Regions from separate parts of the Kribbella voronezhensis genome, predicted to be linked through region 2. Evidence: riboswitches for the same ligand, from Rfam matches in the RefSeq annotation. Region 2 holds a riboswitch; the other holds the start of a gene.
The links. Region 2 has a riboswitch for glycine ahead of gcvP (aminomethyl-transferring glycine dehydrogenase). Riboswitches for the same ligand answer to the same signal wherever they lie in the genome.
Positions count from the first base shown of each region.

Region 1: it holds a riboswitch for glycine, as region 2 does, so the genes downstream of both, EV138_RS19905 (L-serine ammonia-lyase) here and gcvP (aminomethyl-transferring glycine dehydrogenase) in region 2, are expected to answer to the same signal.

Region 1 covers NZ_SOCE01000001.1:4,279,037-4,285,238, reverse strand. Annotated here, with positions in the region: gene EV138_RS19920 (helix-turn-helix transcriptional regulator) at 1-413, opposite strand, end outside; gene EV138_RS19915 (SDR family oxidoreductase) at 516-1,211, shown strand; gene EV138_RS19910 (alpha/beta fold hydrolase) at 1,264-1,944, shown strand; gene EV138_RS19905 (L-serine ammonia-lyase) at 1,931-3,304, opposite strand; glycine riboswitch at 3,384-3,476, opposite strand; gene EV138_RS19900 (hypothetical protein) at 3,609-4,559, shown strand; gene EV138_RS19895 (DUF3817 domain-containing protein) at 4,562-4,891, opposite strand; gene EV138_RS19890 (alpha/beta hydrolase) at 5,012-6,202, shown strand, end outside.
Region 2 covers NZ_SOCE01000001.1:169,229-175,430, forward strand. Annotated here, with positions in the region: gene gcvP (aminomethyl-transferring glycine dehydrogenase) at 1-2,723, opposite strand, end outside; glycine riboswitch at 2,802-2,899, opposite strand; gene EV138_RS00745 (MerR family transcriptional regulator) at 2,920-3,537, opposite strand; gene EV138_RS00750 (bifunctional nuclease family protein) at 4,039-4,530, opposite strand; gene ftsR (transcriptional regulator FtsR) at 4,689-5,372, opposite strand; gene EV138_RS00760 (zinc-ribbon and FHA domain-containing protein) at 5,359-5,880, opposite strand; gene gcvH (glycine cleavage system protein GcvH) at 6,007-6,202, opposite strand, start outside.

The DNA of each region.
Region 1 (6,202 bases), 4.1 Mb from region 2:
TCGCCCATCAGCGCCGCCCACAAGGAGTTCCAGCTCACCATGTTCCAGGCCGCGTCGCAGACACTGAGCGGTGCGCCCTCGAGTTGGTCGACCAGGCGCTGCACACCTGGCGGGATGTACGTCGAGATGTAGCCGGCCGACGGTTCGACCTGACCCGCCAGCGCGAAGAGATGGTTGCGCTCGGCATCGGAAAGCCGGAGCGCACGGGCCAGCGCGGTGAGCACCTGGACGGACGGCGTGGACGACCGTCCTTGCTCCAGCCGGATCACGTAGTCGACCGAGAGCCCGGCCAGCTGAGCGAGCTCCTCGCGCCGCAACCCGGGCGCACGCCGTACGCCGCCTGTCGTCAGGCCGGCTTCCGCCGGAGCCACCCGGTCACGCCACGCATGCAAGGTCTTCCCGAGTTCTCCCACCGGTCCAGTATCCGCGAACCCGCACACAACAGCCTGGTACTGCGGTTCCCTAGGCAAACCCGTGCACTACCTGTTCTCCGCCGCCCCGAGCAGAGTCGAAGCATGACAACAACCTTGATCACCGGGGCCAACAAGAGCCTCGGCTTCGAAACCGCCCGTCAGCTCATCGCCGCCGGCCACACCGTGTACGTCGGCGCCCGCGACCCGGAGCGCGGCCGGCAAGCGGCTGACCGCCTCGGCGGTCGCTTCGTCCAGCTCGACGTCACCGACGACGACTCGGTCCGCGCGGCGGCGCAGACGATCCAGGACGAGGCCGGCCACCTGGACGTCCTCGTCAACAACGCCGGCATCCCGGGCAGCAGGGACGACGACACCGCGACCTTCCAGAAGGTCTTCGACACCAACGTCTTCGGCGTGGTCCGGATGCTCAGAACCTTCCTGCCCCTGCTCGAGAAGAGCGACAACCCGGTGGTCGTCAACGTGAGCAGCGGTCTCGGCTCACTGACGGTGGCCGCCGACCCCGAAGGCAACAAGGACGCCGCCCCCGTCTGGGTGCCGACCTTCGCCTACTCGTCGTCCAAGGCGGCGCTGAACATGCTCACGATCCAGTACGCCCGCCAGTACCCCGGGATGCGGATCAACGTCGTCGACCCCGGCTACACCGCCACCGATTTCAACGGCCACAACGGCTACCAGACGATCGAAGAGGGCGCCGAGATCATCATCCGGCTGGCCCGCATCGACCAGGACGGCCCGACCGCGCAGTACCTCAGCCTCACGGGCACCATGCCCTGGTAGCGCCTCGCCCGATGCCGACGCGGGCCCGCCGCCGCTGTGCGAAGCTGCTGCGATGACAGTCCTGCTGCTGCACGGCCTCGGAGCGACCGGCCGGGTCTGGGACGGCTTCCGCTCCCTGAACGACGGCTCGCTCGCGCCCGACCTGCCCGGCCACGGAACGGCGGCCCGCCTGCCGGAGTACACGTTCTCCTCCATGGCCGCCGCCGTGGCCGAGGAGCTCCAAGGAAGCAGCGACCTCACCGTCGTCGGCCACTCGCTGGGCGGCGTCATCGCGCTGGAACTCGCGAGCGGTCGGTACGGCGTCCAGGTCGCCACCGTGATCGCTCTGGGCGTCAAGGTGGTCTGGTCGGACGACGAACTCGCCAGGGCCGGCGCGTTGGCGCAACGTCCGATCACGTGGTTCGACACTCGCGACGAGGCGGCTGCTCGCTACCTGAAAGTCTCCGGACTGCAAGGCCTGGTTGATCCGTCCGACGACTCCGTCGACCACGGCCTGCAGCACGAAGGCGGTCGCTGGCGGCTGGCGTTGGACCCGAAAGCCTTCGGTGTCGGCGCTCCGGACATGCCTGAACTACTACGGGCCGGCCAGGCTTCCGTAGTACTGGCTCGCGGTGAGCTGGATCCGATGAACACCGACGCCCAGCTCACCGCTCTGCACGACAAGGTGATCACCCTGCCGGGCCTCGGCCACAACGCTCATGTCGAGGACCCGGCGGCGCTCAGCATTCGATGACGTTGACGGCGAGGCCGCCGCGGGAGGTCTCCTTGTACTTGATCTTCATGTCCGCGCCGGTCTCGCGCATCGTCTTGATCACCTTGTCCAGGGTGACGACGTGGACACCGTCGCCGTGCATCGCCATCCGGGCCGCGTTGATCGCCTTCACCGAGGCCATCGCATTCCGTTCGATACAAGGGATCTGGACCAGGCCGCCGACCGGGTCGCAGGTCAGGCCGAGGTTGTGTTCCATCGCGATCTCGGCCGCGTTCTCCACCTGCTCGGGACTGCCGCCGAGTACTTCGCACAGCCCGGCCGCCGCCATCGAGCAGGCCGACCCGACCTCGCCCTGACAGCCCACCTCGGCGCCCGAGATCGACGCATTCTCCTTGTAGAGAACGCCGATCGCGGCCGCCGTCAGCAAGAACCGGACCACGCCGTCGTCCGTTGCCCCAGGCACGAATCGCCGGTAGTAGTGCAGTACGGCGGGAATGATGCCCGCGGCACCGTTCGTCGGCGCGGTCACGATCCGTCCGCCCGACGCGTTCTGCTCGTTCACCGCCAGCGCGAAGAGATTGACCCAGTCCATCACCTTCAGCGGATCGACCGACCACGGATCGCGACTCAGCTTCTGGTGCAGCGAATGCGCCCGACGTGGCACCTTCAAACCGCCCGGCAGCACGCCCTCGGTCTCGCAGCCCTCCTGCACGCAGTCCTGCATCACTTGCCAGATGTGCAACAGCCCGGCGCGGATCTCGGGCTCGGTCCGCCAGGCCAGTTCGTTCGCGAGCATCACCTCGCTGATCGGCAACTGCGACTCGCGGCAGCGGTCCAGCAGTTCGGCGCCGGTCAGGAACGGGTACTTCAGCGGGGTCCGGTCGAGCACGATCCGGTCGCCCGCGGCCGCGTTCTCGTCGACCACGAAGCCGCCGCCGACCGAGTAGTAGGTGCGCTCCCGCAGTACGGCGCCGTCGGCGGCCCGGGCCACGAAGGTCATCCCGTTCGGGTGGTACGGCAGCGCCTTGCGCCGGTGCATCACCAACTGCGTATCGGGGTCGAAGGCGATCTCCTGCTCACCCGCGAGCCGGATCCGGCGGGCGGCAAGAATCGCCTTGACCCGATCGTCGACGGACCGGGTGTCGACCGTTTCGGGGTCTTCACCTTCTAGTCCGAGCAGGACCGCCTTGTTGCTGCCGTGCCCGTGCCCGGTCGCGCCGAGTGAGCCGAACAACTGGGACTCGACGGCCGTCGTACGGGTGAGCAGGCCGTCGGCGGCGAGGCCGAGGGCGAACGTACGGGCGGCTCGCATCGGTCCCACCGTGTGGGAACTCGACGGGCCGATCCCGACGCTGAACAGATCGAAGACGCTGATCGCCATGTGGAGGATTCCTTCCGGTCGTCGTTGACCGTTTGGTTTGCCTCCCCGCTCTGTCAGACCTGACGTCTTCCAGAGGTGCCTCGCCCGTGCGGTGAAGGTGCCTGAGAGATTCTTGGGGAGAGTTGCTCCTACGGCGCCCGGGTCGAGCCCGGGTCTCTCCCGCACGGGTTCATGCGGCTGCTGTGCGGTTGTAGTCGGACGCCGTGACCGTACGGCGAGCCGACGGCAGCAGTCAATCCGGCGAAGGAGACTGTTCCCCCGAGCGATGGATCCGCGACGCCTCCCGGCAACGGACCCTGGCCCTATGACAACGACGGCCCGTACGCCGGACGCCTCGCGGCAGCCGACCGAACCGGGCACAGGCGCTCGGACCGGGCCCAGGTGGATGCCCTGGGCACCGCGGCTCGCTCTGATCTGGGCCCTCACCTACGGCGCAGTACGAGTGTGGTTCGCCATCGGGCACGCACCTGACTGGATCCTCCCGAGCGACCTACTGATCCCCGCCTGGGCATCAGTCGCCGCCTGCCTCGCCAGCGCCGGTCTGGTGCTCGCTGTCACTCGCTGGCCACGCTCCCGCGCACTGATCGTCACCACTTGGGCCGCAGCCGCCGGATGGGTCGCAGTCTGCGCCCTAGCCCTTCTGGACCTCGTCGGCGCGGCACTGCCGGGGCTCGGGCTGCCGTTCGACCTCCCGGCACTACTCAGCAGAGCAGGCGGCCTGACCGGCGCAGCACTCCTCGCCGCGACTGCCCTGGCTCGCCGGCGCCAACTGGACCCCACCTGCCTGTACTGCGTGGGCAAGCGCTCCACGCTCCCAACTGCCTGGGCAACCGCGGGCGCCTGGCTCGCCGTGGCCGGCTGCCTCGGTCGCCTGGCCGCGCAGGCCGCAGTGGGGTTCGACGTCATCCCGTACGACGCCGGCCCGTCGGTACTGCTGTTCGAGGGCGGATTCCTGCTCGCGGGCGTCGCCCTGCCGCTACTCCTCGTCTACCGGCTCGGCCGTGTGTTCCCCCGCTGGATGCTGTTGCTGCCAGGCGCAGCGCTGGGCGCCGGCATCACGGCGTACTTCGGTGTCGGGCTGATCCAGATGATCACGGAGGCGCTCCAGGGCGAGCGCGTGTTCGACGGCATCGACTTGCCGGCGGCCTTCTTCTGGGTAGCCGTGCCCTGCTACCTGGTCTGGGGCCTCGGGCTGACGACAGCGACGTACGGGTACTACGCGCGCACCCGCAAGCCGTGCGAACGCTGCGGTTGAGTTCAGCGGGTCAGGCGGTCGGTGCGCTCGGCCCAGAGTTCGAAGAACCAGGTGAACAGGGGCGGAATGCTGGCGGCCAGGGCGAGCAAGGTGGTCGGCCAGGTCCAGCCCAGCGGCTTGCGCACGACGGCGACCGTGATCACGTAGGCGATGAAGATCGTGCCGTGGATCGGCCCGAAGATCTGCACCCCGAGCTCGTTGTCGGACAGCACGTACTTGAACAGCATGCCGATCAGCAGCCCGGTCCAGGACACCGCCTCGGCGATCGCCACGGCACGGAACCAGGTCGCGTGCTTGGGCCGGACGGGTGCGTCGAGAGTCGTCTCAGTCATCAGGTCAGTGACCCTAACAAGTCCCCCCAACCATTCAGGGGATCGGTCCGGGGTCACCCCCGATGCGCCACGGAAGACGTTTGCCGAGGATCGAGAGCATCCCCGACCAAAGGATCCGAAGTGCTCCTCAAACCCAGCAGGACCATCGCGTGCGCTGCGATCCTCGGCGTCGCCTCGACCGGCGCCGTCGTCGTACCGGCCACCGCCGAACCACCACCAGCCGTCGTCAGAGCCCTGCAGTGGAAGGACTGCCTCCCCGAGCCTGGCGACACCGAGGAAGACAAGGAGCTCATCAGAGGCTCACAATGCGCCACCCTGCAGGTGCCGGTCGACTGGAACGACCCAGCGGGACCGACCTTCGCCCTGGCGGTAGCACGCCGTACTGCGAAGAAGGCGCGCGTGGGCTCGCTGATCTTCGGGCCGGGCGGCCCTGGTGACTCCGGCGTCGACCGGATCAGAACCGGGATGAGCCGCTTCAGTGCCGACCTGCAGAACCGGTTCGACATCGTCAGCTTCGACCCGCGCGGAATCGCCCGCAGCAATCCGGTGAAGTGCTCGGCCGCTCTCCTCGCGCAGCGGCCGTCGCCGATCATCGGCAGCCAGGTCGAGTTCGACCAGACGATCGCCTACAACCGCAAGCTGGCCGAGGACTGCAGAGCGAACACCGGACCGGTCTACGACCACATCGACACCTTGCAGACGGTTCAGGACCTCAACGCGATCCGCATCGCTCTCGGGGAATCGCAGCTGACCTTCCACGGCAGCTCGTACGGGACACTTCTGGGCGCACAGTACGCCGAGCGGTACCCGAAGAATGTCCGGGCCATGGTGCTGGAAAGCGTCTTCGACCACGGGACGGCAACGACCCGCCAGTTCCTCGACGCGGAGGCCGGCACCGCGCAGGATTCCTTCGACGAATTCGTGAAATGGTGCGCCTCGGCAACCACTTGCGCCTTGCACGGCCGGGACGTGCACGCCCTCTGGGCGGATCTGCTCACCAGGGCGGGCCGTGGCGAGGTGCCGGACCCGCAGCGCCCGCAGTACCCGACGACTCCGTTCTTCTTGTCCTATGCCGTCTTCCGGCTGCTCTACGCACCCCAGTGGGTCAGGCTGGGCGATGTTCTGCAGCAGCTCGACGCGAGCACGCCGCCGACCGGGCAACCTCCGGTCCCGTCCGGCCTGCAGGCGAACACGTTCGCGCCGTTCTGCCGCGACTTCAGCCTTCCGGTCCGCGACTACCGTGAATTCGCCGGCTACCTGAAGCGGCTGGCCCGGAACACGCCTGACTTCAAATATCCGGGTCAGCTGCTC
Region 2 (6,202 bases):
GTGTAGGCGTGCTCCCACTTGTCGTTGATCACCGACGAGGCGGTGTGCGGAGCGTTGACCAGCGGGTTGTCGCCGGCCGGCCACTCCCCCGCCGCGACCCGGTCGATCTCGTGCTTGATCGCGATCATCGCGTCGCAGAAGCGGTCCAGTTCGCCCAGGTCCTCGGACTCCGTCGGCTCGACCATCAGCGTGCCCGCGACCGGGAACGACATGGTCGGCGCGTGGAAGCCGTAGTCGATCAGCCGCTTGGCGACGTCGTCGACGGTGATGCCCGTCTCCTTGGTCATCGGCCGCAGATCCAGGATGCACTCGTGCGCGACCAGCCCGTTCTCGCCGGTGTAGAGCACCGGGAACGCGCCTTCGAGCCGCTTCGCCACGTAGTTCGCGGTCAGTACGGCGGCCTTGGTGGCGGCGGTCAGCCCCTCGCCACCCATCATCCGGATGTACGCCCACGAGATCGCCAGCACACCCGCCGAACCGAACGGTGCCGCGCTGATCGGGCCGACACCGCTGTCGGGACCGGCCTGGTCCAGCAGCGGGTGGTTCGGCAGGTACGGCGCCAGGTGGGCCGCCACCGCGACCGGGCCGACGCCGGGGCCGCCGCCACCGTGCGGGATGCAGAACGTCTTGTGCAGGTTCAGGTGGCTCACGTCGCCGCCGAACTCACCCGGCTTCGCCAACCCCAGCAGGGCGTTCAGGTTCGCGCCGTCGACGTACACCTGGCCACCGTGGTCGTGGACGATCTTGCAGACCTCGGTCACGCTCTCCTCGTACACGCCGTGCGTGGACGGGTAGGTGATCATGATCGCGGCCAGCTTCTCCGCGTGCTCGTCGGCCTTGGCCCGCAGGTCTTCCAGGTTGATCGTGCCGTCGTCGTTGCCCTTGACAACGACTACCTTCATGCCGGCCATCACCGCGGAGGCAGCGTTCGTGCCGTGCGCGCTGGACGGGATCAGGCAGATGTTGCGGTCCTCGTTGCCCTGGGCCCGGTGGTACGAGCGGATCGCGAGCAGACCGGCCAGCTCGCCCTGGCTGCCCGCGTTCGGCTGCAGCGACACCTTCGCGTAGCCGGTGACCTCGGCCAGCCAGCGCTCGAGCTGACCGATCAGCGTGACATAGCCGGACGCGTCCTCGATCGGCGCGAGCGGGTGCATGTCGGAGAACTCCGGCCAGGTGACCGCTTCCATCTCGGTGGTCGCGTTCAGCTTCATCGTGCAGGAGCCGAGCGGGATCATGCCGCGGTCGAGCGCGTAGTCGTAGTCGGACAGCTTGCGCAGGTACCGCAGCATCGCGGTCTCCGAGCGGTGAGTGTTGAACACCGGGTGGGTCAGGTACTCGCTGGTCCGGACCACGGCCTCGGGGAAGCCGGCCCCGGCCAGTGACCCGTCGTACCGGACTCCGAAGGCGCGGCAGACCCTGTCGAGCGCGGTCGCGTCGGTCTTCTCGTCGCACGAGATGCCGACGTGGTCCGCGTCGACCAGCCGCAGCCAGATGCCGGTCTGGCGGGCCGCGTCGACGACATCGGCCGCACGACCCGGGACGCGAGCCAGCACGGTGTCGAAGAACTGGTCGTGCACGACCTCGACACCACCGGCCTTCAGCGAGGCGGCCAGGCTGTCGGCGTTGGCGTGGACGCGCTCGGCGATCGCCTTGAGGCCATCGGGACCGTGGTACACGGCGTACATGGAAGCAACGACGGCGAGCAGGACCTGCGCGGTACAGATGTTCGACGTCGCCTTCTCGCGACGGATGTGCTGCTCACGCGTCTGCAACGCGAGCCGGTACGCCGGTGCGCCGTCCGCGTCGACGGAGACACCGACCAGGCGGCCCGGCAGCGACCGCTCGAGGCCGGCCCGGACGGACATGAAGCCGGCGTGCGGACCGCCGTAGAACAGCGGTACGCCGAAGCGCTGCGAGGAGCCGATCACGATGTCGGCGCCCGCCTCGCCCGGTGCTTCGAGGAGCGTCAGCGCGAGCAGGTCGGAGGCGACCGCGACGATGGTCTCGTTCGCGTGCGCGGCTTCGATCAGCGGCTTGAGATCCCGTACCGCGCCGCCCGAGCCCGGGTACTGCACGAGGAAGCCGAAGAAGTCGCCCTCGGGCAGTCCGTCGGTCGTGTCCGCGACGACGACCTCGATGTCGAGCGCCTCGGCGCGGGTCTGCACGACCGCGATCGTCTGCGCGAACGTGTCGGCGTCGACCAGGAACCGGTTGCTCTTGCTCTTGCGGTTCGACCGGTGCGCCAGCGTCATCGCCTCGGCGGCCGCGGTGCCCTCGTCCAGCAGCGACGCGTTCGCCGTCGGCAGGCCGGTCAGGTCGGACACGACGGTCTGGAAGTTCAGCAGTGCCTCCAGCCGGCCCTGCGAGATCTCCGGCTGGTACGGCGTGTAGGCGGTGTACCAGGCCGGGTTCTCCACCAGGCGGCGGACGATCACCGACGGGGTGAACGTGCCGTAGTACCCCTGGCCGATCATCGAGGTCGCCACGTTGTTGCGCGCCGCGAGCTGGCGAAGCTCGGTCAGTGCGTCCACCTCGGAGGCCGGCTCCGGCAGCCGGAGCGCCTCGGCGGACCGGATGGACGCCGGTACCGCGGCATCCACGAGCGCGTCGACATCGGCGTACCCGAGGGTCTGCACCATCCGGGCGACCTCGTCCGGGCGCGGCCCGATGTGGCGGTCGGCGAAGGTCGCCGAGATCTGCGGGCGGGGGTCGTTCACACTCATCGAGAGGCTCCGTTGCTGCGAGACAGATGCTGCCGGGGGCCTCCCCCTCTGTCACGCACGCGCACGCTTCAGAGTCGCCTAAGGCACTCGGTCCATGGGCCTGAGAGGTTCCGGGGAGGAATTGCCCCTTCGGCGCCCGGGCGTGGTTCCGCCCGAGACTCTCCCGAATGCTGTGTACGGCTGGATCGAGCCTACCTCAGCCGGTCATACGGGCGCGGCGACGGGCAGCGAGCTCGTCGTTCGCGTGGTCGTCGGTGTCGTCCGCGTGCGCGTCCAGACGCTCGGTCGGCAGCTCCGACAGCGAGCCCTCGACCTCCCGCCAGACACCGCCGAGCGCGATCCCGAAGACGCCCTGGCCGCCGGCCAGCAGATCGATGACCTCGTCCGGCGAGGTGCACATGTACACCGAGGCGCCGTCGCTCATCAGCGTGATCTGGGTCAGGTCATCGATTCCACGTTTGCTGAGGTGAGCGATCGCACTGCGAATCTGCTGCAGCGAGATCCCCGCGTCGAGCAGCCGCTTGATCACCTTGAGCAACAAAACGTCCCGGAATCCGTACAACCGCTGGGTGCCGGAACCGGTCGCCGGGCGCACCGAGGGCGAAACCAGCCCGGTCCGCGCCCAGTAGTCGAGCTGCCGGTAGGTGATCCCGGCAGCAGCACACGCGGTCGGACCGCGGAAGCCGACATCGTCGGGCATCGGCGACAGGTCGTCGTCGAAAAGCAGACCCTGGACGCCGGCGCTGGCGGCCGCCTCGGCGTGTGCTTCGGACGTCGACTGCGCCGTCAGATCAGTGTCGCCGGTGCGTGTCACGCCTGAGCCTCCCTGGGTACCGACTGGAACGGATCACATCCGTGGAGTTACAACTCTCCACAACTCCTTCAAGGTAAGCCGTGGCTCAGACCCGGTCAACGACAACCGCTCCGAGCAGCTAGCGTGTCGCGCCCACAACTCGAATCGTTACCTGTCCGCCCTTGTACCAGCACCCTCCAACCTCACGCCTTGTAACCGCACCAGTACGCCGAACAGCCGCGCCCGCTTCGCGCCTCCTACGTCGCTCGCTCGACCCGCCCACCCCGGGGAACGCCATTCGTTCCGCCGATACCGCCTCGATCTCGGGCTTGGCCGGAAACAAATTTGCATATACGGACGAAAAGTCTCCAGCGAAGGCCCGTGGAGGCCGCAACACCGCGGGCTACACCCAACACCCACGCTCACAGTTCCCCCGACACCCCGCGAGCGACCGGATGACCCCGTCAGTTCGAGCCGCGACGGAGGGGCGCGAAGCGGTCTTCCCCGCCGTACCCCGAACGCTCAGCTCTTGTCGAAGTCCTCAGGTGTTACGTGGTCGAGGAATTCGCGGAAGCGTTCTACTTCCTCTTCTTCGACGACCTCGTCGTCGTCGGTCTCGCTGTCCGGGACGGGGATGCCGGCTTCGGCGAGGATCTCCTCGGTGCAGAAGACGGGGGTGCCGGTGCGCAGCGCGAGGGCGATCGAGTCGGACGGCCGGGCCGAGATCTCGGTCTTGTCGTCGAAGACGATGATCGCCTCGAAGACGCCGTCGGTGAGGTTCACGATCCGGACCTGGCTGAGCGTGTGCCCGAGGACGCGGATGGTCTCCGCGAACAGGTCGTGGGTCAGCGGCCTCGGAGGCTCCATCCCCTGCTGGGCGAAGGCGATGGCGCTCGCCTCGGCCGCACCGATCCAGATCGGCAGGTACCGCTCGCCGCCGACCTCCCGGAGCAGCACGATCGGCTGACTCGAGGGCATCTCCACCCGTACTCCGACCACGTCGACTTCGCGCACAGCTCCAGCCTACTCTGCGGGCCGACCCGGGGTAGGCCCGTGGGGTGCGCCCGACCACATCGTCACCCGCCGGAGGCAACCCCGTTGCCACACGGACATGGTCGACCCGCTCGAAGCGGCTCACCAGCACACCGCAGTACGCGACCAGCGCCCGACGGTCAGCGGGTGAGGCGCGAGCGGACCAACGCAGCGTGCAGGCGAACAGCCAGGGCAGCCAACTCCTGGGTCTTGTCATCGCGGCGGTGGCTCATCACCTGTTCGATCAGGCCCACCTCGCGGTCGGCCGCCGTACGGAACGGGCGCAGGTGCCGCGGTTCGATCCCGTACTGCGCGAACTCGGCGGCCGTCTTCGCCACGAGAATCGCGTCGCCGTCGTAATGGTTGCCCCGGGCCACCACCAGGTTGTGGCTCTCCAGTTCGTCGAGCAGTTCGACGCTGATGCCGGCGGCAACCCGCAACTCCTCGCGGGTCAGCTTCAGTTCGGTGCCATACGTCCCGAACTCCTCGGCACCCGGGAGTTCAGGTGGACCGGGCAGGTCGGACGGCGCGACCGGCGGTCCACCGGGTGACGGACGCAGGCCGCGGTCCATCGCCTCGAGGTGTTCTTTGATCACCCGCAGCGGCAGGTACTGGTCACGCTGGGCGGTCAGGACGTAGCGCAGCCGCTCGATGTCGGCGGCACTGAACTTGCGGTACCCCGATGCGGTGCGTGCCGGCGTCACCAGTCCTTCCGCTTCGAGGAAGCGGAGCTTGGAGATGGTGACGTCGGCGAACTCGGCCTGCAGGATTTGCAGCACCTCACCGATGCTGCTGCCACCAGCCGACGGGTCAGGCTTGGCCACTGGCGTAGTACACCAGGCGGTACTTGCCGATCTGGACCTCGTCACCGTTCGACAGCAGCACCTCGTCGATCCGGTCCCGGTTCACGTAGGTGCCGTTCAGGCTGCCGACGTCGCGCACCTTCACACCCTGGGCGTCGCGCCGGAACTCGGCGTGCCGGCGCGAGACGGTGACGTCGTCCAGGAAGATGTCGCTGTCGGGGTGCCGGCCGGCCGTGACGACGTCGACGTCGAGCAGGAACCGGCTGCCCGCGTTCGGGCCACGCTGGACGATGAGCAGCGCCGACCCGGCCGGCAGGGCGCCGACCGCGGCCTCGTCCTCGGCGGACAACTGCTCGCCCTGCTCGAAGCGCTCGGTCTCGGGCTCGACGCTGATCGGGGTCAGCATCGCGGTGTCGGTCACGCCGGGGGCGGGCACCGGACGGTCCGCGCCAGGGAGCATCGTTCCGCACTGCGAGCAGAACCGGCTGCCCTCGGAGTTCTCGTGCCCGCACTGGTTGCAGAACGGCATGCTGTGATCCTCCCGATCGCCGGTGGTCCGGCGACGTCTAGTAGACCCCGTATGACAAGTGTGACCGGCCGGGCAAGACGGCCGGGACCTCAACCCTCGACCAGCGGTTGAGGTCCGGACAACCTATCAGTTCTGGTCGAGCTGTCCCTGATAGGTGTCGGCGTCCATCAACGCCGCGACCTCTTCGTCGTCGTCGACCTCGATGTCGAGCAGCCAGCCCTCGCCGTACGGGTCGGTGTTGACCAGGTCGGGCTGGTCGGCCAGTGCCTCGTTGACGGCCCGCACGGTGCCGTTCACGGGCGCGAACAGGTCGCTGACGCTC